2 linked regions of the Spirosoma aureum genome follow. The main gene of each other region encodes a partner of the protein of the gene in region 2 in a complex. Links are inferred from orthologs where the notes say so. Each region holds a gene or a part of one and is shown on either strand. Other genes may lie near its edges.

Region 1 (16,109 bases), 3.8 Mb from region 2 along the record:
GCTGAACAGCATACCGACATAAACCGACCGTTGCTGACCTAATTTAGGAATAATGATCCGGCTTAGGCCACCCTGCACGACAGCAAACGATACACCAATGGCGGCCAGTGATAAACCCACGGTTTTTTCATTCCACTTGAATTTTTCCATCGTGTAGAACGTCCAGGTTCCCTGTACGGCAAATCCAGCAATATAAACCAGAACCAGCGAGGCAACTAAACCAAGAATGACAGGATATTTTCCTAATCGCGCCAGTGAACTGACCGGATTCGCACGTCGCCAGTCGAAAGGTCGACGATGCTCGACGGGGAGTGATTCCGGGAGGATAAAATAACCGTATAGAAAGTTGACCATTGTTAGTCCCGCCGAAACAAAAAACGGCACTCGCGGTCCATACTGTCCAAGAAATCCACCAATGGCAGGACCTAGAATAAAGCCAACACCAAACGCTGCTCCGACCAATCCGAAGTTCTGCGCCCGTTTCTTGGGAGGGCTAACGTCGGCAATATAGGCGGTTGCGGTCGTGAAGCTGGCTCCCGTAATACCCGCCAGTATTCGGCCCAGAAATAGCCAGCCAATACTGGGTGCAAAGCCTTGAAGGATATAGTCGAGGCCAAAACCAAAAAGGGAGAATAAAAGTACGGGTCTGCGTCCGAACCGATCGCTCAAACCACCCAGAATCGGTGAGAAGGCAAACTGCATGAGCGCATAGGAAGATGTCAATAAACCGCCCCAGTGCGCTGCCTGGCTAATATTACCATGAATCAGTTGCTCAATCAGTTTCGGGAAGACTGGAATAATGATACCTAGTCCCGTAACATCAATCAGGAGCGTAATGAAAATGAAAATAAGGGCCGGAGCCGTACGTTTGGGGGCCATAAAGAATAATGAATGGTGAACGATGAGTACTGATTCAGTACTCATCGTTCACCATTCCCGTTACGCGTATGTATTCAGCATAACTGGCATTACCAGCATCAGAATGTCTTCGTTTTCTTCTTTATCGGCCGGAATCAGCAGACCCGCGCGGTTGGGAGCCGATAGTTCAAGGGAAACCATTTTTGCGCTGAGGTTGCTCAATACTTCCGACATCAGTTTGGCGTTGAAGCCAATCTCCATCGGTTCGCCATCGTAGTCGCAAAGGAGTTTCTCATTGGCTTCGTTGGAGTAATCCAGATCTTCGGCCGAAATGGTCAGTGAATTTGCTTTGAGCGACAGCCGAATTTGATGGGTAGTCCGATTGGCGTAGATCATGATCCGTTTCAGCGAGTTAAGCAGATCAGTCCGGCCGATGGTCATTACATTCGGATTGTTGGTCGGAATCGCGTTTTCGTAATCAGGAAAACGCTCATCGATCAACCGACAGATCAGCTGGGTTGGTCCGAACGTAAAAGATGCATTCGCCTGGCTGAATTCAGCCGTGACCGGAACGTTGTCGGGTAAGGATGCTTTCAGCAACTGCAACGCCTTCCGTGGGATAATGATCGATGAACTGGACGATGCGCCGAGGTCAGTCCGACGGTAGCGAATGAGCCGATGCCCATCGGTAGCCACGAAGGTGGCATTTTCAGGACTCAGTTGCAGATATACCCCAGTCATCGCTGGACGAAGATCATCGGTGCTAGTTGCAAAAACCGTATTATTGATCGCTCCCAGTAATATGTCAGAAGACATCTCAACAGACATGCTCTTGTTGACAGTCGGTAGTTTGGGGAAATCAATCGGGTTTTCACCCGAAAGTTTATAGCGACCATTGTCGGTCAGAATTTCAGTTCCAAATGTCTCTGTATCAATATTTACCGTTACGGGCTGTTCGGGAAGGCTACGAAGTGTATCGAGCAACAATTTGGCCGGAATGGCAATGGCTCCGTTCTCGGAGGCATCGACCGGAATTTCCGTTGTCATGGTCGTTTGCAGGTCCGAAGCGGTTACGGTCAGCGTACCATCGTCAATGCGAAACAGGAAATTTTCCAGGATCGGCACAATCGGGTTAGTTGCCACGACGCCGTTAATATTTTGAAGGTTTTTTAGCAGTACGGACGAGGAAACGATGAATTTCATGGGCCAATCGTTTAAGGGCAGTTCATAAATAGATGTAAAGACAAAAGTAGCAAAAAATGTGGACTGTCCGGCGGGTTTTTGTCAACGGGTATAAAGAACCTTTCGATGGTAAAGGGTTGTTGCAAAGAAAATGGTGAACAGTCAATAGTATGCGATTTTATGGAATCATGGCACAACGATGATTCTCGGCTTATACGCTTCTGATTGCAAGCTGTATATCAATTCAACAGGACGAATGGAAACTGAGATTATTAACCGTGTTGCTACAAGTGGCCTTGTGTCGCTTGATCTGGAATCGTTTTATCACCCTGGCGAACGGGTTGTCTATGATTTGAAAGATAACCTGTATATGGGGTTGATTCTTAAGGAGAAAGACTTTCGGGCTTTTCTGAAAGAGCACGACTGGAGCCAGTACGACGGCAAGAATGTAGCCATTACCTGTACCGAAGATGCGATCGTGCCAACCTGGGCTTATATGCTGCTGACGATCCAACTGCAACCCTTCGCTAATACGATTGTCTTCGGAAATCTCACCGATCTGGAAGAAAAGCTCTATTTCGATGCTATTGCGCAGATTAATCCTGACGATTACCGGGATGCTCGTGTCGTTGTAAAAGGATGTTCTAAAGTTCCGGTTCCAACGGCTGCATTTGTCGAATTAACTCGTGTATTACGCCCGGTCGTGCAAAGCCTACTTTTTGGCGAACCATGCAGTACCGTACCCCTTTATAAGCGCCCAAAAGCATAAGCTGTATACGGAGTTTTTTAGGAGCTTATCAGAAAGCCTTTTAGTTAATCTACTTGCTGGTAGAAGGTCTATTTATATGGAAATTAAATTTGTATAAAAGTTACATAATCCCTTGCCAGGTTAAGTCACTTATTTATCTTTGCTAGTCGAATAGTCAGTTTTTATTGACTACTGTGCTCGTAACCACATCGACTTTGTAACGATAAAAGCCTGTAATGAAGCAATTACTGTCAGCGAAGGTTGCTACTCGATTTGCCCCTCGTTTGGTTGTCCTGCTGGTCGACCTGACAATAACTGTTTTATCGTTCATCTGCGCCTGGGCCTTGCGATTCAATTTTGCAATTGAACCGGCTAATTGGCATTGGAATCACTTTTGGGGTTTGCTGTTTTGCCGATTCTTATTGTTCCTCTGGATTCGACCCTTTGCGGGCGTTATACGACATACCGGGATAGAAGATGTGCAATTGATCGGGCAGGCCGTTACGCTTAGTAGCCTACTGGCTGGCCTTGGCTCCTATAGCCTGAAAGTGATTTACAGTGATCCAAAGCTCTATATTCCAGCTTCTATTTTAGTCATTGACTATTTTATTAGTATCGTACTGCTGGTCACTATTCGGTTCACTACCAAATACCTGTACCAGTTATTGATCACAAGGCCAATCAGTAAATCGCGGCCTGTACTAATCTATGGTGCAGGTGTGATGGGTATTCATACGAAAGGCATTCTGCAACGTAATCCCGATTATCGTATTCTGGGATTTATTGATGACAATCCAGCCAAAGTTCAGAAAACGGTACAGGGCGTACCCGTATTTAATCCGATTCAGGCGGCTACCCTGTTTCTCCGAACGACGAACAGTCCCGAAGTAATTCTGGCTATTAACAACCTGCCAGCTAACCGCCGAAACGAGATTGCCAATTTTCTACTTCGTTATCAGGTTGTTGCCAAAATGGTGCCGTCAACGCAGAACTGGATAAATGGGCGATTGAGCACTCGTCAAATCCGCGATGTTCAAATCGAAGATTTGCTGGGACGCCCAGCCATCCAGCTAAACAATGACGCCATCGGCAAACAGATTCGTGGACAGGTCGTGCTGGTGACAGGGGCAGCAGGATCGATCGGTAGTGAGCTGGCTCATCAGTTAGTAGCCCATAGTCCGCGCGAGCTTATATTGCTGGATCAATCCGAATCGGGGTTGTATAATCTGGTTTTCAAACTTCGTAAAGAGCCGGGGAACTCTATTCAGGGCCTTGCAATAAGGAGCCAGATTGCCGACGTAACTGACGCAGGGCGGATGCGTAAATTATTCGAACGATACCAGCCTGCGTTTGTCTTCCATGCGGCCGCTTATAAGCATGTGCCGCTCATGGAAGAACATCCTTATGAAGCAATTAAGGTCAATATAGTGGGTACGAAAATCATTGCTGATTTAGCGGTGGCCTTTAACGTACGGAAATTTGTGATGGTTTCGACGGATAAAGCCGTTAACCCGACGAACGTAATGGGAGCGACCAAACGCTTTGCCGAACTGTATGTACAGAGTTTGAATGCTAGCTCGTCCACTCATTTTATCACAACCCGATTTGGTAATGTGTTGGGTTCCAGCGGATCGGTAGTGCCGATGTTTAAGCACCAGATTGAATCGGGAGGCCCGGTTACGGTGACACATCCTGATATCACTCGGTATTTTATGACCATACCGGAAGCCTGCCAGCTGGTTCTTGAGGCCGCTGCAATGGGTAGTGGCGGAGAAGTATTTGTATTTGATATGGGCCAACCCGTTCGCATTGCTGATCTGGCTTTTCAAATGATTCGTTTGTCGGGCTACGAAGTAAATAAAGATATTGAATTGCACTTTACGGGTTTACGACCGGGCGAGAAGCTGTACGAAGAATTGCTGAGTGCCAGCGAAGATTGTTTGCCAACCCATCATCCAAAGATTAAAATAGCCCGTCTTCAGCCGCTCGATTCGGCTTTATTGCAAAAATCTATGGCATGTCTCGCGGTGGCCCTTAGGGATGCTGATGATATGACATTAGTTGGCATTCTGAAAGAGCTTATTCCTGAGTATATCAGCAATAATTCGCCGTTTTCGAAGCTGGATGAGTCCGGGCTTAAGGTAAATTCAACATAATACTCTTCGTAATCTGTTGGGCTTATTAACCTGAATAACTACCTTACTTCGCTGCTGGCGGAGTTTTTTTGTGCCTTTCGGACTCAATAACTACCGTCTGAAAAAGTTTGGCTAGTGTTTTCAGGTACATTTAGGATATTCGTTTTTAGTTCTGTAATGCCAAATCTTCATTCCCTTTCAGTATGCAACTCGAAATTCAAGGTCTATCAAAAACATATGCTAACGGTGTTCGGGCGTTAAAAAACGTCTCGCTGACTATTTCGCAGGGCATGTTTGGCTTACTTGGCCCAAACGGTGCGGGTAAATCCTCACTGATGCGGACGATTGCAACGCTACAGGAAGCCGACAGTGGTAGTGTACGACTTACGGGCCTGACCGAAGATCTGGATGTTTTGACCCAGAAAGATGCTGTGCGCCGGGTGTTGGGATACCTGCCGCAGGAATTTGGCGTTTATCCACGCGTAACGGCCGAAGCAATGCTCGATCACATCGCTTCGCTCAAAGGAATTGCCAACGGTCGTGAACGGAAAGAGATTGTTGAAGGGCTTTTGCAGAAGGTGAATTTATACCAGGTTCGCAAGAAGAATCTGGGCACTTATTCGGGCGGGATGAAGCAGCGTTTTGGCATTGCGCAGGCATTGATCGGGAGCCCACGACTCATTATTGTCGATGAGCCTACCGCTGGGCTTGACCCCGCCGAGCGGAATCGTTTTCATAACCTGCTGTCTGAAATTGGCGAAAACACAATTGTCATTCTATCCACTCACATCGTTGAGGATGTAACGAACCTTTGCTCCGATATGGCAATCATATGCCTCGGCGAAGTCGTTGCTACCGGCGATCCTAATGATTTAGTGGCTGATCTGAAGGGGAAAATCTGGCAGAAATTTGTTGAAAAAACTGAAATCGATTCCTACCGGCAATCCCACCGGGTGATTTCAACCCAGCTCAAAGGCGGTAAGACCCGTCTTCACGCTTATAGTGACCTGCCGCTGGCTGATTTTGAGCCGGTTGCTCCGGATTTAGAAGATGTCTATTTCGCCAAGATTACAGAAAAGATGGATGTAGTTACGGTTTAGTCGTAGCTATCTCAAGATCTTGACTATGCGAATACAGAACCACTTCAGAATAATCTTGACGAAGTGGCCCGGCTATTGACGGCTTACTATAATACCGTTGAAGCTAAACGATAACTGATTCTCCCTACTCCTATTACTCGTTTCTACTACTTATAGACTAGCCATGTTTACCGAAATCTTCCGCTTCGAACTAGCCTACCGGTTAAAACGACCCGCCACTTACCTATACGCGCTTATTCTGTTTCTGTTTACGTTTCTCTTTGTCATTTATGGTAGTGGCCCGGCATCGGAGAAAACGAATGTCAACTCACCGTATGCCATCAGCCAGTTTGTAGTTGTATTGACCATTTTCGGGATGCTGATCGCATCGGCGATCATGGGCGTGCCAGTCTACCGAGACATCGAGCACAATACGAAAAACTACTTTTTCAGCTTTCCAATTACCGAGCGGGGCTATTTGCTGGGCCGTTTTTTGGGCTCATTCGTTGTCTTATTGGGCATAATGGCTGTCGGTATGCTGGGCATTGTTATTGGTTCGTTGTTAGGACCTGTCTTTAATCTGGCAGACAATACCGAACGTTTCGGACCTATCCGGTTTCGTGATTATGCGTATCCATTCATGCTGTTCGTCGTCCCGAATATGTTTCTGGTCGGCAGTGTCTTCTTTGGGTTAGTAGCTTTTTCCCGGCAGATATTCACGACCTACGCCGGTAGTATTCTTCTGTTTATCGGTTACCTGTTAGGGTCTACGCTGTCGCAGGACCTGGAGAATAAACACCTTGTCAATCTACTTGATCCATTCGGATCATACGCCTACGATGCCGCTACTAAATACTGGTCGCCGGTAGAGCAGAACGCGCTTTTGGTGCAACTGGAAGGCGATCTGCTAACCAACCGACTTATTTGGGCAGGTGTGGCACTGCTGGTGTTTATCCTGACGATAGTGCGGTTTAGCTTTTCGCGCTTTCTGGCCGTAAAGCTGGGTCGGGCGTCGTCACGTCGGGCGTCGTTACGCAAAAAAGGAAAAGCCAGTGAAGAAGACGAGGTCGTGCCATCGCTGGCAAGTTTGCCCACGCCAAAGCCTGTTTTTCAAACCGGAGCTTACATCAGGCAGATGTTTCGGCAAGCCTGGTTGGAGTTTGGCAATATTGTTCGGGACCCCTATTTCATTGCCATTCTAATCGGTGCCGTTTTGTTTCTCTTTTTAGATGGCTGGTTTGGCGCACAAATATTCGGTACCTCGTCGCTGCCAACGACTTACGCAATGCTCGAAGCACGAAATGGCACCTTTTTCTTCTTTGTACTGATCGTCCTGATTTTCTATACCGGCGAAGTCGTTCATCGGGATAAGGTGGTTCATTACGATACAATTGCTGACGCGCTGCCCGTACCCGACTGGATGAACTACGGGTCTAAGCTCCTGTCGATGATTTACGTTTGCTTGCTGCTCTGTACCCTTATCATCGTGTCAGGCGTGCTCAATCAGACGGTTAAAGGGTACTTCAACTACGAACTGCCGCTCTATTTTCGGGATGTGTACGGCGTTGCTTTCACGCAGTATTTTCAGTTGGTGATGCTGGCGTTTTTTGTCCATACAATGGTCAACCAGAAGTTTGTGGGCCATATCGTGACATTAGCCGTGTATGTCGTGATCTGGGCTGTGCCACAGTTTGCCGAGTTCAACTACCGGTTGGCAATTCCCTTTTCAGGCGGCACCGTTCAAATCTCAGACATGAACGGTTTTGGCCATTACCTGACCGCACTAGCTTCATTCCGGCTGTATTGGTATGCCTTCGGAGGTGTACTTTTAGTCGTTGCCCTGTGGTTCTGGAACCGGGGAGCCGATACGAGTCTTAAATCGCGCTGGCAACTGGCCCGGCAACGAATGGGCCGGATTTCGATAACGATGTTTGCTCTTCTTTTGCTCGCGTTTGTGAGTATGGGTGCGTGGATATACACCAATGTCAGCGTTAAAAACCGCTATTTATCGGCCGATGAGCAACGCGAGCAACAGGCTACATTTGAGAAAACATACCACAAATACCTTGATGTGCTGCAACCGAAAATCACCGGTGCAAAAGTCAATGTTGATGTATTTCCGGATGAATTCAGAGCGGTTGCTTCGGGGGCGTTTGTGATGGTTAATAAAGGCGACCAATCAATCGACTCACTGCACCTGACTCTTCCGGCCGATAACTTTCACCGGCAGTTAACCAAACTGCTGGTCGATGGTAAAGCTCCTGCCTTGGTGCTGAATGATAGTAAGTTAGGTTATTATATTTATCGTTTGCCGAAGCGCCTGAACCCCGGCGATACAGCCCGGATGGACATGGCTGTGACGGGACAATACGTTGGTTTCAGCAACAGTGGCGATAGCCGCGATGTTCTCGCCAACGGCACATTCTTCAATGTGAGTATCTTTCCTGGCTTTGGCTACAATGAGGGATTTGAGCTGACAAGCGACAAATACCGGAAGAAATATGGATTGCCCATTAAACAATGGACAGTGCCTGCTCAAAACGATCCGCGCGGTCTGCGTGATTTCCTGTTTACCGATGATGCGGACTGGGTCACTTTCGAAGGAACCATCTCGACCACGCCCGATCAAACCGCTATTATGCCCGGTCGGTTATTGAAAACCTGGACGTCAGCTGGCCCGGACGGGAAACCACGAACGTATTTTAACTACAAACTACCCGGTTTTTCGGACTATTTCTTTAGTATGTGCTCGGCGAAATATGGGATCAAACGCGATACGTGGAAAGGGGCCGATGGACAAACGGTGGCTCTGGAAGTCTACCACCATCCGGGTCACGACCGCAACCTGGATCGCTTCATCGCCAGCATGAAAGCATCCCTGAGTTACTACACAAAAAACTACGCTCCATATCCCTATCCGGTTTTGCGGGTGCTGGAGTTCCCACGGTATGCTTCATTTGCGCAGTCGTTTCCGACAACCGTGCCTTATTCGGAAGAATTTGGTTGGGTTGGCGATTTTCGCGATCCGAACAAGACCGATTATGCCTATTATGTAACGGCTCACGAAGTGGCGCACCAGTGGTGGGGACACCAGGTTATGCCCAGCCGGACTCGCGGTTCCAATCAGATTTCCGAAACAATGGCCGAATATTCGGCCCTGATGGTGCTAAAAGAGCGGTATGGAGCCGATGCCATGCCGAAATTTTTGAAGTATAGTCTTGATCAATACCTGCGGGGTCGATCCAATGAAGACAAGTTCGAAGCGAATATGCTCGACAACGACACCCGTTCGTATATCTGGTATAACAAAGGCTCGATGCTGATGTATGCCTTGCAGGATTATATTGGCGAAGATCGGGTCAATAAAGCCATGAACGACTACATGAAAGCGGCTCGTTTCCGGCAGAAAGCGCCGTTTACTACCTCGCTGGAATGGTATGGCTTTCTCAAATCGGCCACACCCGATTCGCTGAAGACCTGGCTGACCGATAGTTTCGAGAAACTGACCCTCTATGACAACCGCATCACCAAAGCTGAAGCAAAGCCTTTAGGAAATGGGCAATACCGTGTGAAGTTGTATGTTCGTTCGGCAACGGAATATTACGACAAAGCGGGTAAAGAACTTTCGAAGGGCAAAGGTCCGGTCATTGTCGATGTCGCCGTTCTAACCGACGACAGCAAGAACAAAGATGGTCTGACAATGAAAGTACCTTTGTTTATGCAAAAACGTAGTTTGACACCGGGCGAACACGTTATCGAAGTGACTGTGAAGGGAAAACCAGTCAAAGCAGGTATCGACCCTTATAACAAGCTGATCGACCGCGTATCTGACGATAATCTGGTAACTGTAGATTTGCCATAGACCATGAAAAATAACGTTGTTGACATTCGTTCGATAATTACCCGAAAAGGGGTTTATGGGCTCACTGGTCTGGTTGTTTTGGTTATAGCTCTGCTGGCGCTGACACCACCCGACTATTGGCGTCCACCAGCTGATAGTCGGATTCCAGCGGGTGATCTGGGAAAGCAGATCCGGTATGGTCGCGAGTTGATTGCCCATACGGCGAAATATTTAGGGCCGAGCGGATCGGTCAAGCATCTCTCCAATGGCATGAATTGCCAGAATTGCCATCTTGAAGCTGGAACAAAAGTGCTGGGAAACAACTATTCGGCTGTCTTTTCAACTTACCCGAAATTTCGTGATCGCTCGGGTGCCGTCGAATCTATTGTGAAGCGGGTATCCGATTGTTTTGAGCGTAGTCTGGGCGGCAGAGCCCCTGATAGCACGAGCCGTGAGATGAAGGCTATTGTGGCTTACATCCAATGGCTGGGTTCCGACGTTCCCAGGGGGCAGCGACCCGATGGAGTGGGGCTGGCTAAGTTGGCCTATCTGGATCGGGAGGCCGATTCAACAAAAGGTCGTGTGGTCTATGTGGCTAAATGTCAGGTCTGCCACGGTGTAAAAGGTGAAGGTATTAAAGTGGCCGGTGCTTCAGAGTATGTGTATCCGCCGATGTGGGGCCCGCATAGCTATAACGACGGCGCCGGGTTATACCGATTGTCGAACTTTGCGGGTTATGTCAAAAACAATATGCCTTTTGGTTCCACGTATGCCAGTCCGCAGCTAAGCGACGAAGAAGCCTGGGATGTAGCGGCTTTCATTAATGCTATGCCCCGGCCACATAAAGATCAGAGTAGCGACTGGCCCAAGGTAGCCAGCAAGCCCGTTGATTTCCCATTTGGTCCGTATGCAGACTCATTCAGTGAACGGCAACACAAATTTGGTCCCTTTCTGCCGATTGCCGATGCGCGAAAAGTGAAGTAGCTTTACCAACGCATTTGCTGGGAACCAGACCAGGATCCGGCTCCCAGCAAATATGCTGTTTACTCAAAATCAAAAACTAATATCATGATGAAATTGACTTATCTGTTCATGCTGGCTTTCCTGAGTGCTTTAGCTCCAGCTATGGCTCAAACAAACGAAACCGGTGTGTTCCATGGAGCTCAACCAACAAAAGACCGATATCGTGCTGTTTACCAGCTCAATACCGCCGATACCGCCGTTATCCGGCATGCATTGGCCAATATTCAAAATGCGCTGAACGACCCACGCCTGAAAGGTAAATTAGAGGTCGAACTTGTAGTATACGGCGGAGCGGTAGCTACATACCGAAAAGACAAGCCGTATTTTGAGAAAGAAGTCACAAGCCTGCAAAAACAGGGAGTCATTATGGCTATGTGCGAAAACACCATGCGGATTCGGAAAATCAGCCGCGATGAATTGTTTCCCATCATTAGCTATGTACCAACGGCCAACGGCGAACTCATCATCCGCGAACAGGAGGGTTGGGCTATCATTCGTCCGTAACATTGGCCATGCTCGATTTTCGCCTGAACGTCTTCTATACGGTTGCCAAACGGCTTAGCTTTACCAAAGCGGCTGCCGAACTGTACGTGACGCAGCCCGCTGTAACGAAACATATTCAGGAGTTAGAACACCATTTTGGTACGGCTCTATTCGATCGGAGGGGTAATCAGATTAGCTTAACGGCAGCCGGGAGTTTGCTGCTTCGTCATGCCGAAACCATTGTGGCCACCTATCGCCAGCTGGAATTCGACATGAACGGACTCAAAGGTCAGCCGGGTGGAACGCTTCGGCTTGGGGCCAGCACAACCGTTGCCCAATACGTCATTCCACCCGTGCTGGCTCGTTTTCACGAGCATTCGGCCGACATCACCATTTCGCTCCTGAGCGGTAATACCGAACAAGTGGAACAACAGTTACTCCACAATGATATTGAACTGGGTTTGGTGGAAGGACGAACGCATCATAGTGATATTCGATACACGCCCTTTGTGAAAGATGAACTGGTACTCGTCTGCCGGGCCGACCACCCGCTGGCCAACCGCGATGAGATTACACTCGACGAATTAAGAACGGTTCCTATCCTGTTGCGGGAACGGGGATCGGGTTCGCTGGAAGTCATCGAACACGCGCTCAGGGGCGTGGGGCTTCGGCTTACTGATCTAACCATCGAAATGCAACTGGGCAGCACCGAGAGTATCAAGTCGTATCTGGGTAGCTCGCGGTGTATGGCTTTCGTGTCGATTTTTGCCGTGCAGGACAAAGTACGCGCGGGCATCCTAAAAGTGCTTGATGTACAGGGTCTTGCTATTCACAGGGAGTTTTATTCGATTCAGTTACAGGGCGTTAGCGAAGGGCTGGCCGATACGTTCATGCGATTTGCCCGTCAGCATTACAAGCGGTAAACCAACAGACGAAGTGCCTGGGACAGGCAAAAAACGAACCCTATACCGCCCTATTGAACCCGATACAACCATATTCGCCAGTAGCTTTCCGGCTCATCAAATACTTTTTCCAGACGTAGTCGATTTTGAGCTGCGTTGAGGATCGGTACCGCCGATACGACGTATTCACCATCAAGAGCTTTCAACGCATCAGTATCAATCTGGAGATGACTAACCGACTCGGTTTGGGTTTTGCCGAACAGATAGTTCATGCCTAGTTCAGCCGTGTAGAGGTAAACACGGCAGGCATACGCATCATAATAAACCCGCATTTGGCGGGTACCTTTGGCCAGTTCAGCCGCAATGATCTTCCGAAAAGCGTGTTTGTAAGGAAGAGGATAATTATTCTGGTAACTATCCAGCGTATAAAACCCATTGAACTGTGCAACCGATGGATGCATGCCGAGGCAGATTACCCGGTAGTCGGCCTGCGGTCGATGGATGTAGTCGCGAATTTGGGCGAATTGTTTTTCCGCGAAAAAGGCCCGGAAGGATGGATGCTGCGCTTCTGTGACAAACCCAGCCAGCTTGCCGACATTAAGGCACCATTCTTTGTTGGCCACGATCATCAGCAAGAGCTGGCCAGCCAGAACCAGACGATTCCAGCGCCCATTTGCCCTGAATTGCTGGAGGGATAAAGCCAGCAGGCAAAACCACAACGTAGGAAGCAGGAAATAGAAACGATCGAACTGAAAAACCCGGAATTTCATTCCCAGTGAACCATCGCCGAGCCATACGATGAGGTAATGATAAAAGCCATGAATCAGGCAGAAGACACCAGCGATGATCAGCAAACTCACGAGCCACCAAACGGTTCGACGATTATGCCGCTGAAAGGCTCGCCATGCCGCTAAACCGCTTACCGCTACAATGCCCAGCGTTAGAAAGGCGCCCGTATTGAACATAGGCCAGACAAACAAATCGGCACTTCGGCGAAGGCTATCCAGAATTTTCATGGAGCGGAGTTGCGCATAATCGAACTCAACCCGTTCAGAAACGTAGGTCTGATTGAGAAACGCATAAATCAGCTCCCACTCACTGGCCAAATATACCATCGACAGTAAAGCCAGCCCGAGCAGGAACGGCCAGTTGACCATTCGATGGCGGAACTGGCTTATCAGCCCAATTACGCCCAAGGCTATGCAGATAAATAAGCCAGCCCAGACAAAAAAGGAGTAAAACGGAAAGAGAACAATGATCAGCCAATCGGTCCAGCGGCTTGTTTGCGTCAGCAGGTTCAGAAAGGCGAACAGGAGTAGTGGTTGCCCGCTGACCGATGCACCATGCACGGTGTAGCAAGGTACTACTGCGAACAAAAAGGCGATAGCGACTCGTGTGAAAGCCCACTGATGAGCGGGTAAAATATGTTTCTTCAGCAACAGGTACATGCCCCAAAAACCAATACCGTGTACGGCGGTAAAATTGAGGACCTGTGCCGTATAAGGCGGAAATAGCCAGAACGAGAGCACTTCAAGATTCAGGCCCGTACGGAAAGCCGAACGGGGAATACCCGTGAAATTCCCGCCACTCATCGCGTTCGGAATAACTGTATTTAGGTCGAAATTGAAGGCCGTGCCAGTAATCTTCAGAAGATACAGATACAGAAAATCGCTATCCAGATTATCGTGAATAGTTAAATGAGCACCTTCGCCGAGCCAGACATACGGAAAAACATAAAGCACTAACAGGCCAATGGCCATTCGCAAATACGTCTTTTCGGATGAAGCAGTGGATGAGTTGACAAGTGAAAGAGGAAGAACAGGCATAACGCAATTTACGAGTCCAAATCTGCTGGATTATTAAAAATCCGGTGCGGGTTCGAAAAACGAAATTACTGAAAATCGCCGAGAGGTAGGGAATCCTGCAAAGCCGTTGGGGTTTTTCGTAATTTTACCGGTAAACCCAATCACCATGCAAACATCTTCTCTTGTAGCTATAGTGGCCGGTCTGGTATTAACTACCGGATCATTGCAGGCCCAGACCGGATCTGCAAAACAAACAGCTTTGCGCTCTAAGGCCCCGTTAGCAGCTAAACTGCCTGAATTCACTATTTCACGGGCTGAGGTTGAGAGCCATACCCGCTTTCTGGCTTCCGATGAATTGATGGGGCGCCGAACAGGTGAGCCTGGTAATCAGGTAGCAGCCCGTTACATCGCTGAGCAATTCCGACAATTAGGTTTAAAAACTCCTCCCGGCCAAACCGATTATTTTCAGCAAATTGGCCTGGAAAAAGTGAAGGCTGCCAGTAGTGCTACCTTGATCATGGGTAAAGATACGCTCCGGCTGGGCAAAGAGCTGGTCGTTATGGCGGGCGGCCCGACCAATGTATCGGGTGAGGTTGTTTATGTTGGCTATGGCCTTACCGATGGTGAGGATGGCTACAAAGGACGCGATGTAAAAGGGCGTATTTTAGTAGCACAGGGCGGGTCTCCTGATGCAAAAGGACCGGGCGAAATTTTTCGGGCTTCGGCCGAAAAGCGTAAACTGGCTACCAGTAAAGGAGCTGCTGCGCTAATCGAACTCTACAGTGAATCCATTCCCTGGGGTTTTGTGAACCAGTATTTCAGCCGCGAGCAGGTTTCTATTCCAGTGGGAGAGAGCGGAAGTACTCCCCTGGCACATGTATGGGTTAATAACGCCAATAACCAATACAAGCAATTAAAAGAGGCCGGTCAAACGGTTATGTTTCGAACCTCGGGTCGACCGCGAACGTCGGTGTCATCAGCTAATGTGGCTGGCATTATCGAAGGCACTGATCCCAAGCTTAAAAGCGAATACGTCATCTTGTCGGCCCATTTTGACCATGTAGGTGTTGGCAAACAGGGCGGCAGTGCTTACCAGCCCAGCGATAGCATTTTTAATGGAGCAAGGGATAATGCATTCGGAACAGTCTCTATCCTGGAAGCAGCCAAAACACTTTCGCAGCAACGCCCGAAACGGTCGATTCTGGTGCTTGCACTAACAGGCGAAGAAGTTGGTCTGCTTGGAAGCCGCTACTACGCCGAACATCCATTGGTACCGCTCAAACAAACAATTTTCGATCTTAATACCGATGGCGCCGGCTATAATGATACCACGATTGTTTCGGTAATTGGGCTGGAACGAACCGGCGCGAAAAACGAAATTGAAACAGCCGCGAAAACATTCGGTCTGGGTGTATTTGCTGAACCAGCTCCCGAGCAGGGCTTATTTGATCGATCAGACAATGTTAATTTTGCTGCCAAAGGAATTCCGGCACCTACTTTTTCGGCTGGCTTTAAAGCCTTCGACGAAGCCATTGGGAAATATTATCATCAGGCTATCGATAACCCCGAATCGCTCGATTTTAACTACGTTCAGAAATTTTGTCAGGCGTTTGCTTATGCGGCCCGTTTGATTGCCGATCGGCCAATGCGGCCACAATGGTCGGCGGGTGATAAGTATGAAGCGGCCGGAAAAGCCTTGTATGGACAGTAGTTGGTTCATAGCTGAACGGCTATTATCCAGGTAAACACGTCTCGACCGATTAACCTGAATAAAAGCCGTTCAGCGTAACAAAAAACTAAACGACCCGCCCCAGCGTTATTTTACTATTAACAATACTCGGACATGCTGTTTAAATATCTCTTCATCATCACCCTTGTTATTCTGTTCGTACCGCCCGTGCGCCGATTTGTCTTTTATCTGCTGGTCGGCCGGCAGTTAGTGAAGCAACAGAAACAACAGGGCAACGGCCGGGGTGGTCGCCGGGAGGGCGAAATTCGGGTAGAACCCCGACCTGGAAAAGACTCGGGCTCTCGCTATACGGGTGGTGAATAC
Region 2 (15,984 bases):
TCAATACATCCTTACTCATAAAAAAGCGGGAAGAATACCGAACCGGATCATTCGAAATACCTGCGCCGAGATTCCTGAATTCAAATTCCCTGCCGTAGAAACAACCACTACATTCAGGCTTGGAATAACGACAATAAAATGCCCCCCGTTGCCCGACGCATAATAAGCGGGATAGGTTTTATCATCCATGACAAATTGCCTCCGCCACCACAAGTAACCGTACTCCTGATCACGCAATACGACCTGTTTTCGGGTCGATTCGTCCACCCAATTGGCGGAAAGTACCTGCTGGTCCTGCCATTTCCCTTTATCCAGAAATAGCTGTCCAAGTTTCGCCATGTCGCGCGGCCGAATAAACATCCGCCCACTGGTGTTAACCTGACCGGTCGGCATGCGATCCCAGCGAATCGGCCCAATACCCAGCGGATTCCATAAATACGCCTGCGCAAATTCATCAACGGTTTTTCCCGTCGCCTGTTGAAGAATGCCCCCCAATACCGCAACGCCCCCGGTGCAATAGTTGCTCATGGTTCCGGGATTCGCTTTCATCGGCAGGCCAAGCGTATAGCGAATCCAATCCGGCGACTGGTACATCGTTGCTTCGTTGCCCGCTGATTGCGGGTCGTCATCGGCACACTCCAGGCCAGAACTCATCGTTAGCAAATCACGGATGGATATCTGCTTTTTGGCGGAAGTCAGGTTCGGCAAATCGGTGTATTGGGGAAAATAATCGACTACTTTATCATCGATGCTCTTGATCAGGTGTTTGTCGACTGCAATACCAACCAATGCCGAGGTGATGCTTTTCGTTGCCGAGTAAATGTTCTCGGGAATGGATTGGGTGTAGCCATTGAAGTAATTTTCATAGACCAGTTTCCCGTTTCTGACAATCAGCAGGCTATGGATATTCCGGTATTGTTCGGTCAGAATTTGATCGGTTAACTGTTCAATCGACCTGGGGTCCAACTGCTGACTCTGGAGCGACGCAACGGACCAACCATCGGCGATCGGTTCGGGAAGCTGATAGGTATAGCTTGCCGGAGGATCATTGCTTAACCGATTACAGGCCGTTAAACTGATTATCAACGTAATAAGTAAAAGTAGACGAAAGCACCCCATGATTCCCTTTTAAGTTGCTCACAAAGTTGAGCCGTTCGTGGAAGTAATAAAAAGGTTGCCCTATCCCTTAACGTTATTTAACAGGAAGTTGACCTCCGCTACTGATGAGCACCAGTTGCCAGTATGGCCCAGCCTGATCTACACAACTTAAAATAAGTTCAGATTGAGATAAGGTTTGCAATACTTATCATGCTGAATGTAGGCTTACCTGCCCGCTAATCGAGTTCCTATTCCTCACTGGAAAGCAAGCCGGTTACCCCAAACAGAACAGTTCCTAATAGTTTGGGGCCGAACTTCTTTCCGGTAAACCGGCCAAACTCGCTCATCCATTTGGTTTTTTCCACAACCTTTGCTCCGGTTTCCCGTAGAGCTTCCGTCGCTTCTTTACCAGCGGCTCTTCGGGTAAAATACATGACAGGGGCGCTCAGCCCTAATACGGAAATTCCGATCAATGTTCCTGCCACTGCGCCAACGGCTCCGGAGAATTCCTTCCCCGATTCTTCGAATTGCTTCCATTTTTCTTCGAAATCATAGTCTTTTGCATCCATGGCTTTTTTCGGGATAAGTTGAATGAAAATTGTCACTTAAAGATAGGCATAAGCCGTGTAGAACCGACATTTAGGGCTATTTTTAGGCCACGGCAGGAAATTCAGCCTGAGAACAAATGGTCAGAGCGGCAGAATTGATCGGGTTGCTGGCAGGCATTCAAACCAGTTCATGATGGATAAATTTTCAACGGCGATTTCGATAAATGGTGAACCTGCTGACCTGTGGGCAGCTTTAACAAAGCCTGAATTAATGGCTACCTGGTTGGGTGAGCCTGAAACGAAAATAGAGGTCGATACGACCTGGGATATCAACACTCCAATTTTCATTCGTGGTTTTCATCACGTGCCATTTGAAAATAAAGGAATGGTCCTACAATATGATAATGAACGTAAGCTAAGGTACAGTCATTTAAGTTCTGTGTCCCGACTCCCCGACAAGCCAGAAAATTATTCAATCCTTGAGTTTACATTAACTCCCATCGATAACCAGACACTATTGGCGCTTTCCATCGAAAACTTCCCGACTGAGTCAATTCAAAAACATCTGGAATTTTACTGGCGAACGACTGTCTTACTCATCAAAAAAAGCGTTGAAGAACTGGCAGATGAGTCTAACCAGTCGCTCGCTGGATCGTAGCGTCGTCCTGGACCTCCTATTGATTGTCCCTATCAATAGGCGAGAAACTTAGCTTGTAAAGCCAGTATCGTTTGTCAAACATGGGTGGTAATTCTTTCGCCTGCCTGAAACCCAGCTCCTCATACATTGACCGGGCGGCATTCATGAATTCACTGGTGTGCAGTGCTATCCCAATCTCACCCGTTGACTTCGCGTGATGAATACAAAGTTCCGTGAGTTTTCGGCCAATACGCAAGCCCCGGTAATCTGGATCAACGCCCAATAATCGGATATAACTCCAGTCTGCGGGAAAAATAGAGGTCGGGTTGCCGTTTGGCATCAAAAATATCACGCCAACCAACCGGCAGTTTGCTTCACAGACAAATGTGGTCGCTTTACCCAGCAAGTCCGCGTACAAGTTTTCATTTGACAAATTAGCCTCCATCCTGGCCCAGTTGATGGGCGTCAAAACAGCTTTATAATCGTGATACGATTTCAGCGTTAGCCGAGCGATGTTGGGAATATCACTAGCAGTTGCTGTACGATATGTCAATTGATGATCAACCATTTGGGTGTTTAACTTTCCACTATGAAGATTGCTCTTTTCCGGAATTACTGCCCCATTTTTAACCGGCTCCCGAAATTAAATTGTAATTTCTGGCCTGCATCATAGGTAATGCTCAGGACACTACCCAAATAATTGCTCGGCACCGTTACCAGATGCTTAATCTGAACTGGGTCCGTGCTGAGGGGAAGTCGACCACAGGACCAGACGCTGGCATCATTCCATGAACCTGTTTTAACGGTGTACATACTGGTGCATACGGGAAGTGTTTTGAAGGTATTAGAGGAAGTAAACGCTGAACTTTCGGTGGATGAACAACGCGTTTGGATCTGCCATTCGTATTGCGTATCAATGGCCAGTCCGGATAGATCGAAATAACCCTGCCCCTGATCGCTGCTTAGATTTGAGAGGGTGATCCAGTCGGTTGCACCGACCACCCGATAACGGCCTTCATACCGTGTGCCTGCGTCGGCATTGGCAAAGCTCCAGTTCAATCGAGCCGTCGTCATGGTCAGATTAGTGACGTTTAAATTGTACGGTGTACTACAGGTGAATGTTGTAAATGTATTGATGCCCGATGGAGCGGCATTGATACCGTTGGTACACTGGCTTCTGACCTGCCACTCATAGCTGGTGTTTCCGGTCAGCCCGGAAATGACCGTATGGGTGCTGGTTAGATTACTCACAGTTGTCCAGGCAGACGTGCCTGCCAGCCGATAAAATACCTCATAGCTTACATCAACACCTGCCTGGCCCCAGGATAAAAAAGCCGATGTAACCAGGGGTGTCTGTGTCAGATAATCGGGTGATTTACATTGGGTAACGAAGTTGGGGCCAGCTGAAAACGTTGAACTTTCCGTTTGTGAGCACAAGGTTCTGATCTGCCATTCATACGTTGTCTGATTGGATAATCCGCTAATGGAATAATTTCCTCCTGTGGTGGCACTACTTACATTGCTGATGGTCACCCAGTTTGCCTCACCGACCGCCCGATAGCGAAGGTCGAACTGCGTACCGGGATCAGTTGGGTTATACCAGTTTAACCGTGCGGACGACGACGAAATCAAATCAGTTGAGAGGTTATTGGGGTTAGGTGCGTAACAGCCAGTCGTAAACATCATTGTTGCGGTATAATCAGACTGGGCAGCGGCCGAGCAGGCTATTCGTACCCGCCATTCATACGTTGTGTTCGGCATAAGACCCGTCAGTTGCCGGGAGGAATACCCATATCTTGCCGTTTCGGTGACCAGATTCCAGGTTGGATTACCAACAGACCGGTATTGCAATTCAATGGTACTACCCGGCTCCAAGGCATTGGCATTTACCCAGCCAAGCGTAACCCCGGTTGCCGTCGGTGTACTGGAGAGCCCGATGGGAACCGCCGGACAGTAGGTGGTAAATGTCGATAACAGACTATACGCCGACTCGTCAGTGACCGAACAAACGCTTTTAGCCTGCCATTCGTAGGTTGTATTATTGGCTAAACCGGTCAGCGAACAGGTCGTAGTGGTTAGACTGCTAACTGCCGTCCAGTTGGTAGTGCCAACGGGTCGAAAGCGAACGGTATACGTTCGACCTGATTCGTTATACGGCATAAACCACGATAAATTCGCAGCTTCTGCTCGTGGCGAAGAACTCGGATATTGAGGAGTAACACAGGCGTAGGTCGTAAAGGTCAGTGGGTCCGTAAATTCTGAGGTAGCCGTTGCGGAACAAACGCCCTGCACCCGCCATTCATACTGCGTATCCGGCGTCAGACCCGTCAGCGTGTAAGACGATGTGTTGGTTAAAGTACTGCTGGTATTCCAGGTAGCCGAACCGACAGCCCTCCACTGAAGGATAGAGGCAGGTGAAAAGGCATTCCAGGAAATAGCCGCCGAAACACGGGCCGGAATGACGCTAAACGAATACGTAACTGGCATTGGGCAAAGAGTGGTGAAGGTAACTGGCCCCGAGTAGGTGTCCTGATCCGACGCTTTCACCCGCCACTCAAACGAAGAATATCCACTTAATGAAGAAATAGTAACTGAGGTTTGTGGTAGACGCACTAGTTCGTTCCAGCCAGTACTACCGATCGCCCGCCATTGCACATCGTAGGTTACATTGTTGCCAAGGCTGTTCCAGTTCAATTGTGCGGTATTGTCCGTAATGTTCGTCGTTGTCAGCCCGGTAACCGGATCTGTGGTCCGGGGAGTTGCTATATCAGCGGTTGGACTCAAACTGCCGGTTGTGCTGTTGGACGGACGAATGCGATAATAATAGTGCATGCGGAGCCGGGTATCATAATCCACAAATGTGGTCTCATCAGGCCCTACCCCGCCAATGGGGGCAAAACCCTCGGTGGCAGACGTTGACGAACGCTCAACAAAATAACCCATTTCATTCGTAGCGTTGTCCTGCCAGGTTATCGTAATGGCAATCCCATTGAGCGAGACAGCGACATTCGTGGGGGATGCGACATTCGTTGGGGGGTGAGAGAGGGAATAGCTCGTATGCGTCTGCCGAAGGGCCAAACCAGCCTGCATCCTGTCGTACTGGCCCGGTGTAAAATCGTGTGTACACGGAAAGTAATACGACATAATGTTGGTGATCGAGGGGGCGTAAAGATCCCCATTGGCATCGCGGGCCGTACTGCCCGGATTATATTGCGGGCAGCCATTTAGGTCTGTAACATAGGCTCCGGCAATGTGATAAGGATCGGCGGGCGTATCGCAGATTTCATCCCCCGCCGTCGTGCAGTTGGCTCCGGCTCCTCGTGTAACCAACTCGTCAGTCGGATACTCTCCATTGGAATACCCAAAAGTATGAAGCACACTAAACGTATGCCCTAATTCGTGAGGAATCAGGCGATTGCCTAAATCACTATCTCCTCCATTTGTTCCGATAAATGAACGGGTCGTACCGATGTCGTCTAAAGGAAAACGAGCAAATCCACCCACACCGGGGTTCGTAAAATGGGTAACATAATATTGGTTCAGCGCATCGGTCGCATCACGACCATCGACCGTATTTCCTTCAGGGAACGGAAAAACGTTGTATAAATCGTCATCATCGATGTAATCAGGCGTTGTGCCAGCGAAGTAAAACTGGATGCCAAATCCATTGAGCAGGTAATAGCTATTGGTAACGGCCATTACCTGATTGAGTCGGGTAAGATTGAAATCGGCGCTACCGTCGCTCCGGCGAACGATGTGGGGACGGATAGGGACGTAGGTAATGGCGGTTGGGGCAGCACCCGATGCCCGTTTGCGTTGCAGCGCCAGTCTTGCCAGTTGCCCAAGTGAGAGGGACTGAGCAGGGGTTAAACTTGGCGTACCACAGAACGGCAGAACGGGCTGGGTGACCGATTGGGCAACGACTAATTGGGTAAGGGTAAGCCAAAATAGGCAGCCAATCAGTATGATAAGTTGTTGGTAAAATTTTACGTTCATGGATTAAGGAGTAGCAGATTGGCAGGAGGACTTGGCTAATTTATCTATGCAATTCTCATCAGTTAGGGATATGGGATACGGTCAGTCTGGTTCTGTGGAGGTAGGGGTAAACCCAGAAAAACCGCTTACATTTTCAGTGTAAATGTAGGCGCGTCGCTTGTTAAAATGGAGCCAAATCCTATCAATATAGGGACATTTGACGAGGGGATGTACTAGCCGACAAAACAGAACGTTTCGTACCTTACGGTTTTAACCTGTCAATCTCTTCAGGCTATAGTGGTGACTTATCACCAACGTAAACGGCGAATAGCCCGGTTGGCGACACGATCTAATTTAACTAGCTTGTATTGGGTATTATTCAGTATGAAAGCGGACTCACCCTCAGTTTTATGACAATTCCAGCCTGGCGAACCCATTTTTCTCTTGGGCAGGCATGACTGCCTGACGAACCGATACAGTAGCTGGCAATACACCTAACCAGTTTGCGGCCCACTCAACCGATAGTTCAGAAATGGACGTTGGGGGTATGGATTCGAGCAATGGTTCACCCCGACCGCGTAGCAGGTATTCGGCTGATATTCGTGGCTCTACGCACAGAATCTGCTCGATAAGACACAAGTCGGCTGACGGCTTTTCTCCGTTCAGTAAGTGGGTCAATGAGGCCAACGGCAGGTTATAGTCTTTTGAAAATTGGTGTAGAGAACTGGCTAGGGCCGTAAAAATTACATTGATTCGGTCCGGGAAGGTAAGCATACGTTTACTTTTTAGCGATTTGGCACGACAAACCTATTGCTGTTTATGCTAACAATCAATGTGCCAAATAACTAATTTTTACCATCTGGTCTACTCATCGATCGCTATTTCAGGAAATATTCTGACAAAAAAGCTGTTTTCGAGCCTGTTTACTCCTAGTTGCTGACCATTTTACACTTCCTATAGATCAAGCGCTAACTGACTTCCCCTATTCAGGGAAACGGTTCGAAGACTTGACAGCGACACGCCCAGCAGGCGAATACCTTTGGGCGTTGGGATCAGCGACGCTAATAAATCAAAGCTGATTTGTTTTAATTGGTTCGGGTCACGAATCAGACTCAGTATCGTTCGACTGCGGGTAATTTGCTGAAAATCTGCATATTTGACTTTTAGCGTAACCGTCCGCCCTTGCACACCCGTCTTTTCACAATAAGCCCATACGCTTTCTAAAAGTGGCGCTAATGATTTGTACAATTCAACCTCGTCAGTCAGGTCCTGCTCAAATGTTGTTTCTGACCCGATCGATTTACGCACCCGGTCGGGCATAACCGGGCGGTGATCAATAGCCTGGGCAATGGAATAATAATGGAGACCCGCTTTCCCGAAATGCTGAACCAAAAAGGCTTCACGCTGCTGGCGTAGATCCAGGCCTGTAAAAATGCCAAGTTCATTCATTCGGGCCGCCGTAACACGACCGACCCCATGAAACTGACCGACTTCCAGTTGTTCGACAAAGGATTTCCCCTGATTCGGTTTAATGACGAATAGACCATCAGGCTTGCGATAATCGGATGCCAGCTTAGCCAGGAACTTATTATAGGAAACGCCCGCCGAAGCTGTAAGGCCGGTAACCGCCTTGATCCGGGCTTTAATGGCCTGAGCGATCAATGTAGCCGACGGATTATCGACCAGATTATGTGTTACGTCCAGATAGGCTTCATCCAGCGAGAGGGGTTCGATAAGGGGCGTGTATTCCGCAAATATAGCCCGTATCTGTTCCGAAACAGCCTTGTAAACGTCAAAACGGGGTTTCACAAAAATAAGATCAGGACATTTTCGAATGGCAATCGAGGAAGCCATAGCCGATCGAACGCCAAACTGGCGGGCCTCATAGCTGGCTGCGGCCACAACACCCCGCTGTCGGGAACCGCCAACGGCAACGGGTTTGCCTTGCAGGTCTGCATTATCCCGTTGCTCAACGGATGCATAAAACGCATCCATATCGATGTGAATAATTTTGCGATTGTCGGGCTGATCCACGTCCTTAGGTACTGAAGTCAGGTTAGTTGTCAGTTAACGGCTTTACCTGTCCCGAAAATACAAAAAATGGAGGCAATTGTACGAAAATAACGGTGATTGGTTCATGGTTTCGCGGGAGTGCGTATTTTTGAGATCACCCAAAATCCTACTCATTCTGTCATGTTAGATCTGGTCATTGATGCACGCCCGGCATCGTTAGGTAATGGGTTCAATGTGCGACGGATTCTCCCCTATCGGTTGCGACGAATGCTCGGACCGTTCATTTTTATGGATCATGGTGGGCCAGTGAGTCTCGACCCGGCCAGCGTGACCAGCATGGACGTGTTGCCCCATCCGCACATTGGCCTCTCTACAGTGAGTTATTTATTTGATGGACAGGTTACTCACCGCGACAGTCTGGGCGTACAGCAGATTATACGGCCGGGTGAAGTTAACTGGATGACAGCCGGGAGCGGTATTGCCCACTCGGAACGGTTCGAGGACCCGTCCATGCTGGCAGGTGGTACGCTGGAAATGATCCAGACCTGGGTGGCTCTCCCCGAAGCTGATGAAGAAAACGCGCCAAGCTTTACCAATTACCAGCCACAGGAATTACCCATTTATACCGATGGCGGCATCTGGATGCGATTAATTGCCGGTGATGCGTTTGGCTTGCACAATGACGTAAAAACCCACTCTCCGTTGTTTTATACGCATGTCGTTCTGAAAGCAGGAACCCGATTTGGCTTGCCAATGGGTTATCCTGAACGGGGCGCTTATGTGGCCAAAGGAAGCGTGGAAGTGGGTGGCCGGTTCTATACAGCCGGACAGCTTCTGGTATTTACGCCTGGAATTGATCCGGTCCTTATTGCTCGCGAAACCTGTACACTTATGTTCTTAGGAGGTGAACCACTGGGTGAGCGATTTATCTGGTGGAACTTTGTGTCTTCCCGGCGGGAGCGTATCGATCAGGCCAAAGCCGACTGGCAGGCTGGCCGTATTGCGTTACCACCGAATGACAACGCCGAGTTTGTGCCGCTGCCTGATGACCGATCCAGACCCGCCGGAACTCCTCCGCCCCAGCCCCTTTCCTGATCAGGCGGAGAGCGAATTAACGAAACAACTCCAGCAAAAAAACGGTACCTGAACATAGCATCGATGCGACCTACCCATCGATACTATGTTCAGAAAATTACCCACTTATAGCAGTTTCATACGAATTGGCAGTGCATTATTGAATGACCACCGGAAAATCGGTATCCAGGTCAGACGATCCCGGAGCGGGCGTTCCATTTTTCACATTAGGCTGGTGGCGAAGCACGACTTTCAGCTTTCCCGTTCCGGCATTCCCCGTTTTCAAATCCGTTGTTAATCCGATGGGATAAGGCCCTGGCGCCGGATTCGTGTCTTTGTCGGTGATTGTAACGGTGAGGGCCGAGGCTGCGCCGTTTGTTGCCGTATAGGTATATACGAAGAGGTGTTCGTTTGCTTTTTCCTTTATTTCTTCTGTAGCGTCAAGCGTGGGCGTTTTCGTTTTGTCATAGAGCGATACAACGCCCGAATAGGTTGTGTTGGCTTTCAGGTTTAGCGTTGCTTTACTGAAATCGGCGGAGGTGTTCAGGTTTTCGATCGTTGCCGTTACCACATCGGTCGGCGTGGCTTTGTTTGTCAATGTCAGCGTGGCCGTCGTGATGGCTTCATTATCGTCCGTTGGGGCAACATTTTCTTCATCTTTTTTACAGGCTCCGGCAACCAGCATAACCGGAACCACCATCCAGAGGGCTTTTTTCAATAGATACATAACGTACATCAGGTTATATGTGAAACTAATTTGACGCAAAGAGAATGTCATTGACGGCTGGCAAGCGTCAGGGGGAGCTTTAGTTTGAGCATGATGTTTCGCCCTGGCTCATCGGCGAAGTAGCGAAACCGGTCGAGGTAGTCCCGATACGCCCGGTTCAACAGATTTGAACCCGTCAGAATGACGGACATTGGGTGATTGCCCACTCGCCAGGAGAAACCGGCTTCGGCTCCAAACAATGTATAAGCGGGCGGAGGGGGCGCAAAATCCCCCGTAAAAATGATCTGCCCATTTTCCTGCCGTTGCGTAACGGTCGGAACCCGGTTTTGCCGGGCTACATACTGACTGGTAACACTCACATACACATTCGAAAGTGGCCCATGATTGGTGGTTGAGAAATCATAACGCAACCCGTTATCGGTATGATTTGCCGGAATATAGACCAGGTAATCGTTGTTCGTGTGATCGTACGCAAACAGCAGCGACGTTCGCGACGTGATGGTCAGCTGATCGGTCAGCTTATAACGTATGGTTGCATCCAGACCCCGAAATGTTGCCCGAACCTGGCTGTATGAATAAGCCGGGAACGCGCCCCGCTGCCGAATAATAGGCACTGAATCGGGCTTCAGGTAGATGTAATTGTTAATCCAGTTGTTATAGAAACCCAGATCCGCATAAAATCGCTTGCCGGTATATTCGACAGACAGATTCATGTTGTAAGCCTGCTCTGGATTCAGGTTTGGATTGCCACGCTCGTATGCTACGGCACTTTGGTGCAATCCGTCGGAATAGAGATCGCTCACCGTCGGGGCACGCCAGGCGGTACTCATCGTGCCAGATAGCGTTAGCTGCGGACTTGCCTGGTACGTGGCCCCCAGCGACACGGTAAAATTGCTCCAGTCGCGCGTTTTGGCAGTAGTGAGGTTGGTCGTCTCATCCAGAAAATACGCCCGGAGCCATCGGTAATCATACCGGATTCCTCCCTCCAGGGTCCAGCGGTCGTTGGCGTATCGCTCAATGGCATGAAGACCGGCGCCATAATTTCGGTAGTTCGGAATCAGGAATAAATACCGACGGACGTTTCCCTGCGTGATCCCATTAAATCCGAACGTTCCGGAAAACTGTCCACCCGTTGCGGTTTTAATTGCCCGATGCTCCCAGATCAGATCGGCGGTCTGCGTTACTAATTTCAGGTAGAGTTCAGGGTCGGTTATGCGACTAAACGACTGCAAATCATACTCCCGACGAACATTCTGCTGCTGAGCAACCGTAATCGAAAGGGTTCCCAATCGTTCCGACCGGACAAATGCTTTTACCTTCAGCAAATCGTGCTGCACCTGCTGATAAGGCCGACCCAGATCGTACGAAAATCCGGGTTGGATTATGGGTTCGGGACGGGCAATAGCGGCATAAAAATCAGCCAGACTACCGACCTGTGCACCGGTAAATAGTCCCACTTTCGTAGAAAACTGACTGTAAAAGATCTCGGCACCTACATGCTGACGCGAATAATTAATCGTACCGGAGAAATTATTCTCGTGATAACTACTGTTTTCGAGGTAGTATTCTGGTGTCTTTGCGTACCCTACGCGCTTGAGAGTACCTTGTAGCCGCCAGCTCAGCCCGGTTAGCTTTTTACCGAATGCCTGCTCAACAAGACCCGAAACAAGTCCCTGTCCTCCATTTGTACCGCCAACCAGGTTTAGCTCACCGGCAATTCCGGGTAGTGTTGGCATCACTTTCGGCTCGACAAGAATTACCCCCCCAATGGCATCGGAGCCGTAACGAATGCTTGCTGCCCCCTTGATTACAGTAAGCCGGGAAGCCAGAAACGGATCAATTTGCGGGGCGTGTTCGCTACCCCACTGCTGATCTTCCTGCCGTACGCCATTGTTTAATGTCAGAATTCGGTTGCTGTATAAACCGTGAATAACCGGTTTGGAGATGGACGGCCCCGTTTGAATCGAATACAATCCGGGTAGTGTTTTCAGGCTTTCCCCGAGCGACTGACCGCGCGTTGCATCGAGCGAATTCCCTGCCAGCTCCGTTTGTACCTGAAGCAACTGCTGGGCTTCAGATCGGTGTTCCGTGACAACGACCTCCTTCAACGTTTCATTGTCAGGTGTTAACGTAACCGGGGCCAGTGCGACTGGAGAATTCGTTCTAACAGTAATAGACGCTACATTCGTTTTATAGCCAACAAACTGATAGTCAATAACGTAATTACCCGGACAAAGGCCCGTAATCCGAAAATTTCCCGCCGAATCGGAAACGGTCCCAGTTGCCAATCCACGAATGGATATGGTTGCTCCGGCGAGTGGTGCGTGATTGTCCAGTCCCATAATTCGACCAGTCAATACGATACTACAGGCTCCAGATTGCGCCTGGCCCATGAAAGCGGTCCCCATAGACAGCCAGACAACACAACAAAGTTTTAGCAAATCATGCATCAGTCCCCTACTCCGACGATGATTAATTCTATCAGGATAAATCATCTTTATGCAACAACGTTGCAATATTAAGAAAAAGGGATGACACCACCCAAATTTGCGTGATTTTGTGCAGGATTTCTTTTTTCGATACGCTTTCAGCCCTTCTGACCAGCCAATCCCGGATTGAAGAGGGGCTAATGCAAAATATCGAACACCAGTTCGCGCAGGATGTCGCCCTCGCTCATCGTGGGTGTATCGATGCCTTTGCTCTGGGCATCGGCCCGACGGATCGCATGAATAATATCGGCGACTTTGGGCAATGTGAAGGCACGTGCCGCGGTCAGATAATCTTTAACAAAAAACGGATTGACGCCCAGCAGCTGGGCCAGTCCTTTGTCGGTCTGATCTTTGGATGCCTGCACCAGCAGCACTTTGCTAAAATAACCAAACAATTGCGCCAGGATCACAACCAAAGGGTTGTCTTTCGAATTTCGGGCGAAATAGTCGATAATCTGATTGGCTTTTACGATGTCGCGCTGACTGAGTGCTTTCTGAAGCTCAAACACGTTGTATTCCTTGCTGATTCCAACCAGCCGTTCGACGGTAGCGGCCGAAATTTCCTCGCCTACGTGCAGATTGATCAGAATCTTGTCAATCTCGCCCGCCAGTCGTTTGAGGTCGTTCCCGATGTGATCGGCCAGTAGCTGACAGGCTTTGGGGCTTACCTTGACTCCCTGTTCCCGGCAATATTCCCCGACCCAATCCGGGATTTTATTGTCGTAGAGCTTCTTGACACCCAATAGCTTGCCTTTCGCGCCAAACGCCTTTACCCAGGCTTTACGCTCGTCGAGGGCCGGTTTCCCGTCTTCCCTGACATAGCAAAGCATTAATATGGTACTGGATAGTGGATTCAGCGCATAGTCTTCAAAGAGTGTCTGCGCTGATTTATCACCGATGCCGGCCATTTGCTGGGCTTCCTTAACCAGCACCAGTTGCCGCTCGGCCATGAACGGATAGCGACGGGCGTAATTGAGCACAGCCCCCGCATCTGTGTCTTTTCCGAACAGTACAAATTGATTAAAACCACGTTCGGCAACCGGTATGGCCACCTTTTCGAGTTCTTCAGCAATGCGGTCGAGGTAATAGGGCTCGTCGCCATGAATGAGGTAAACAGGAGCAATCCGCTTATTGCGGATATCTTTTAACAGGGCGTCAACGGCTGCAATCAAAACGGGATTCGGTTTACGGTAAGCGGTTCGCAAAATTAACAGTTCGGGGGCATTTATGCTGTAGTAATGCGATTAGCCGTTTTTTCAGTATCGAATCTGCGAAGGTTCTTTATACATATTAGCTCATATACAGTCGTTTATCACGATTCAAAACCAGCTCATTTCGGCAGACTCACCTGTTTTCCGCTCGTTTTTCACTTGAGTACATAACCGATCAAGCTGGTTCAACACACCAGATTTCCGATGATCGACCGTTTAACTACCCCTTCATTTCTCCTCAGATTGGACGTGGTCGGGAATTCAGGGCGGAGTGAATACATGATCAGCCCTTGTAAGGATGCTACGGCAAACCAGCTCAGTCATCCATTTTGGCTACAACATATCCCAATTTGGCTACAGTCAACACCTGGCAAAAAAAGACCTTTGTGTTCTTCATTAATACAAAGGTTATGATTCACTCGAAAGGATATGCAGCGCAAAGTGCTGAAACGAATTTAGCCCCATGGAATTTTGACCGGAGGGACCTTGGACCGCATGACGTACTGATCGATATTGCTTATTGTGGAGTTTGCCACACCGACGTTCATTTGACGCGCAATGAATGGTTTCCCGGTATCTTTCCAATGGTACCCGGTCATGAGATTGTCGGTATCATTTCGCAGGTTGGCAGTCACGTACAAACGTTTAAAAAGGGCGACCGTGCCGCAGTGGGTGTGATGGTTGACTCCTGCCGGACCTGTGAAGAGTGCAGAAACGGGCAGGAGCAATTCTGTAGCGTGAGTCCGGTGCTGACGTACAACAATCTAGACCACAGCGGCCAGCCTGTCTACGGTGGCTATGCCAATAACATTGTTGTGCCCGAACATTTCGCCCTGCATGTAGCCGAAAACCTCGACTTTGCCGCTGTAGCCCCGTTGCTCTGTGCAGGCATCACGACCTATTCGCCCCTGCGCAAATGGAAGGTGGGCGAAGGCCATAAGCTTGCCGTTGTCGGTCTGGGTGGACTTGGCCATATGGCGGTGAAATTCGGTGTAGCTTTTGGCGCAGAAGTAACCGTATTAAGTACGTCTCCAAACAAAGCTGAAGCTGCGAAGAAACTGGGTGCGCACCAATTCGTTGTCACAAAGGATGAAGAGCAGATGAAGTCGGCTTTACGTTCATTCCACTTCATTATCGATACCGTTGCCGCCAATCACGACATTAATCCGTATCTTGGTTTACTCAAAACGAATGGTGTGTATATCAATGTGGGTATGCCAGCCGAGCCCTGGCAACTTCCTTCGTTCGCGCTGGCCACCGGCAATAAAGTAGTGGCTGGTTCAGGAGCCGGTGGTCTGCCAGAAACTCAGGAAATGCTGGATTTCTGCGCCCAGCATTCCATTGTTTCAGACATCGAGCTGATCAATATCAAAGACATTCATACCGCTTTTGAACGGATGTTAAAAGGAGATGTGTTGTATCGTTTTGTGATTGATATGGCGACGTTATAAAAGTTGAAGCCTTCGCCGGAATAGCTCAGGGCGTTCCGGCACCTGTTCACTCGTATGAAAAAAGCAACGAACCAACCCTATATATTCAACTCGATTTCGGAGTTACACCAGGCGCTGGGCTTGCCCAAACCGCTGCATCCCCTGGTAAGTCTGAGCAATTATGCTGACATCAAAACGGACACGACCGAAATAGCCAAGGGGATGATGACGAATCTGTACAAGATTTCGTACAAAAAGAATTTTACGGGTAAGGCCAGATATGGTCAGCATTATTATGATTTTAATGAAGGGGGTCTCTGTTTTGTTTCGCCCAATCAGCTGATTTCAGAAGCGGAACCACAGGGTAGTTACGAAGGGTTTACGCTGATGATTCATCCGGATTTTATCCGGAATTATCCGCTGGGGAAAACCATCAAAAGCTACGGGTTCTTTTCGTATTCATCCAACGAAGCCCTGCATCTTTCCGAACGGGAAAAAGAAATTATCATGGGCGTTTTCAAGAGCATTGGGGAAGAACTGGCTTCGTCCATCGACCAGTTTAGTCAGGATGTGATTGTCTCCCAGATTGAGCTGCTGCTCAACTACAGCAATCGGTTTTATAACCGCCAGTTTATTACCAGAAAAGCCATCAACCACGACCTTTTGACCAAGCTGGAAGCCTTACTAGCCGATTATTTTGACAGCCAGAAACCATTAACAACCGGCTTGCCTACGGTTCAGTACCTATCCGACCAACTGAATGTATCGCCCCGCTATTTAAG

What was found.
Region 1: the proteins of dinB (region 2) and dnaN are in contact, whole or in part, in a solved structure (PDB 1OK7), measured with the Escherichia coli proteins. The link is inferred for Spirosoma aureum from one-to-one orthologs.

The regions. Positions count from the first base shown.
Region 1 is NZ_CP050063.1:8,630,572-8,646,680, reverse strand. What follows is about bases 1-2,904. They hold dnaN (DNA polymerase III subunit beta), read right to left. Parts: upstream 2,062-2,904; coding sequence 940-2,061; downstream 1-939. Other genes in these bases: G8759_RS34565 (DUF2480 family protein), read left to right, coding at 2,297-2,809; G8759_RS34575 (TCR/Tet family MFS transporter), read right to left, coding at 1-879. In the rest of the region: G8759_RS34560 (polysaccharide biosynthesis protein), read left to right, coding at 3,025-4,944; G8759_RS34555 (ABC transporter ATP-binding protein), read left to right, coding at 5,127-6,023; G8759_RS34550 (ABC transporter permease/M1 family aminopeptidase), read left to right, coding at 6,187-9,864; G8759_RS34545 (c-type cytochrome), read left to right, coding at 9,868-10,827; G8759_RS34540 (DsrE family protein), read left to right, coding at 10,912-11,370; G8759_RS34535 (LysR family transcriptional regulator), read left to right, coding at 11,379-12,272; G8759_RS34530 (DUF6044 family protein), read right to left, coding at 12,323-14,077; G8759_RS34525 (M28 family peptidase), read left to right, coding at 14,223-15,767; G8759_RS34520 (DUF4834 domain-containing protein), read left to right, coding at 15,900-16,109. UniProt on the Escherichia coli protein: Confers DNA tethering and processivity to DNA polymerases and other proteins. Acts as a clamp, forming a ring around DNA (a reaction catalyzed by the clamp-loading complex) which diffuses in an ATP-independent manner freely and bidirectionally along dsDNA.
Region 2 is NZ_CP050063.1:4,810,038-4,826,021, reverse strand. What follows is about bases 6,253-9,031. They hold dinB (DNA polymerase IV), read right to left. Parts: upstream 8,293-9,031; coding sequence 7,213-8,292; downstream 6,253-7,212. Other genes in these bases: G8759_RS19005 (pirin family protein), read left to right, coding at 8,452-9,031; G8759_RS19015 (hypothetical protein), read right to left, coding at 6,667-7,032; G8759_RS19020 (fibronectin type III domain-containing protein), read right to left, coding at 6,253-6,279. In the rest of the region: G8759_RS19045 (outer membrane beta-barrel protein), read right to left, coding at 1-19; G8759_RS19040 (serine hydrolase domain-containing protein), read right to left, coding at 16-1,086; G8759_RS19035 (hypothetical protein), read right to left, coding at 1,347-1,667; G8759_RS19030 (SRPBCC family protein), read left to right, coding at 1,837-2,304; G8759_RS19025 (GNAT family N-acetyltransferase), read right to left, coding at 2,321-2,851; more of G8759_RS19020, read right to left, coding at 2,896-6,252; more of G8759_RS19005, read left to right, coding at 9,032-9,366; G8759_RS19000 (hypothetical protein), read right to left, coding at 9,503-10,072; G8759_RS18995 (TonB-dependent receptor), read right to left, coding at 10,120-12,480; holA (DNA polymerase III subunit delta), read right to left, coding at 12,699-13,733; G8759_RS18985 (NAD(P)-dependent alcohol dehydrogenase), read left to right, coding at 14,183-15,223; G8759_RS18980 (helix-turn-helix domain-containing protein), read left to right, coding at 15,278-15,984. UniProt on the Escherichia coli protein: Poorly processive, error-prone DNA polymerase involved in translesion repair and untargeted mutagenesis. Copies undamaged DNA at stalled replication forks, which arise in vivo from mismatched or misaligned primer ends.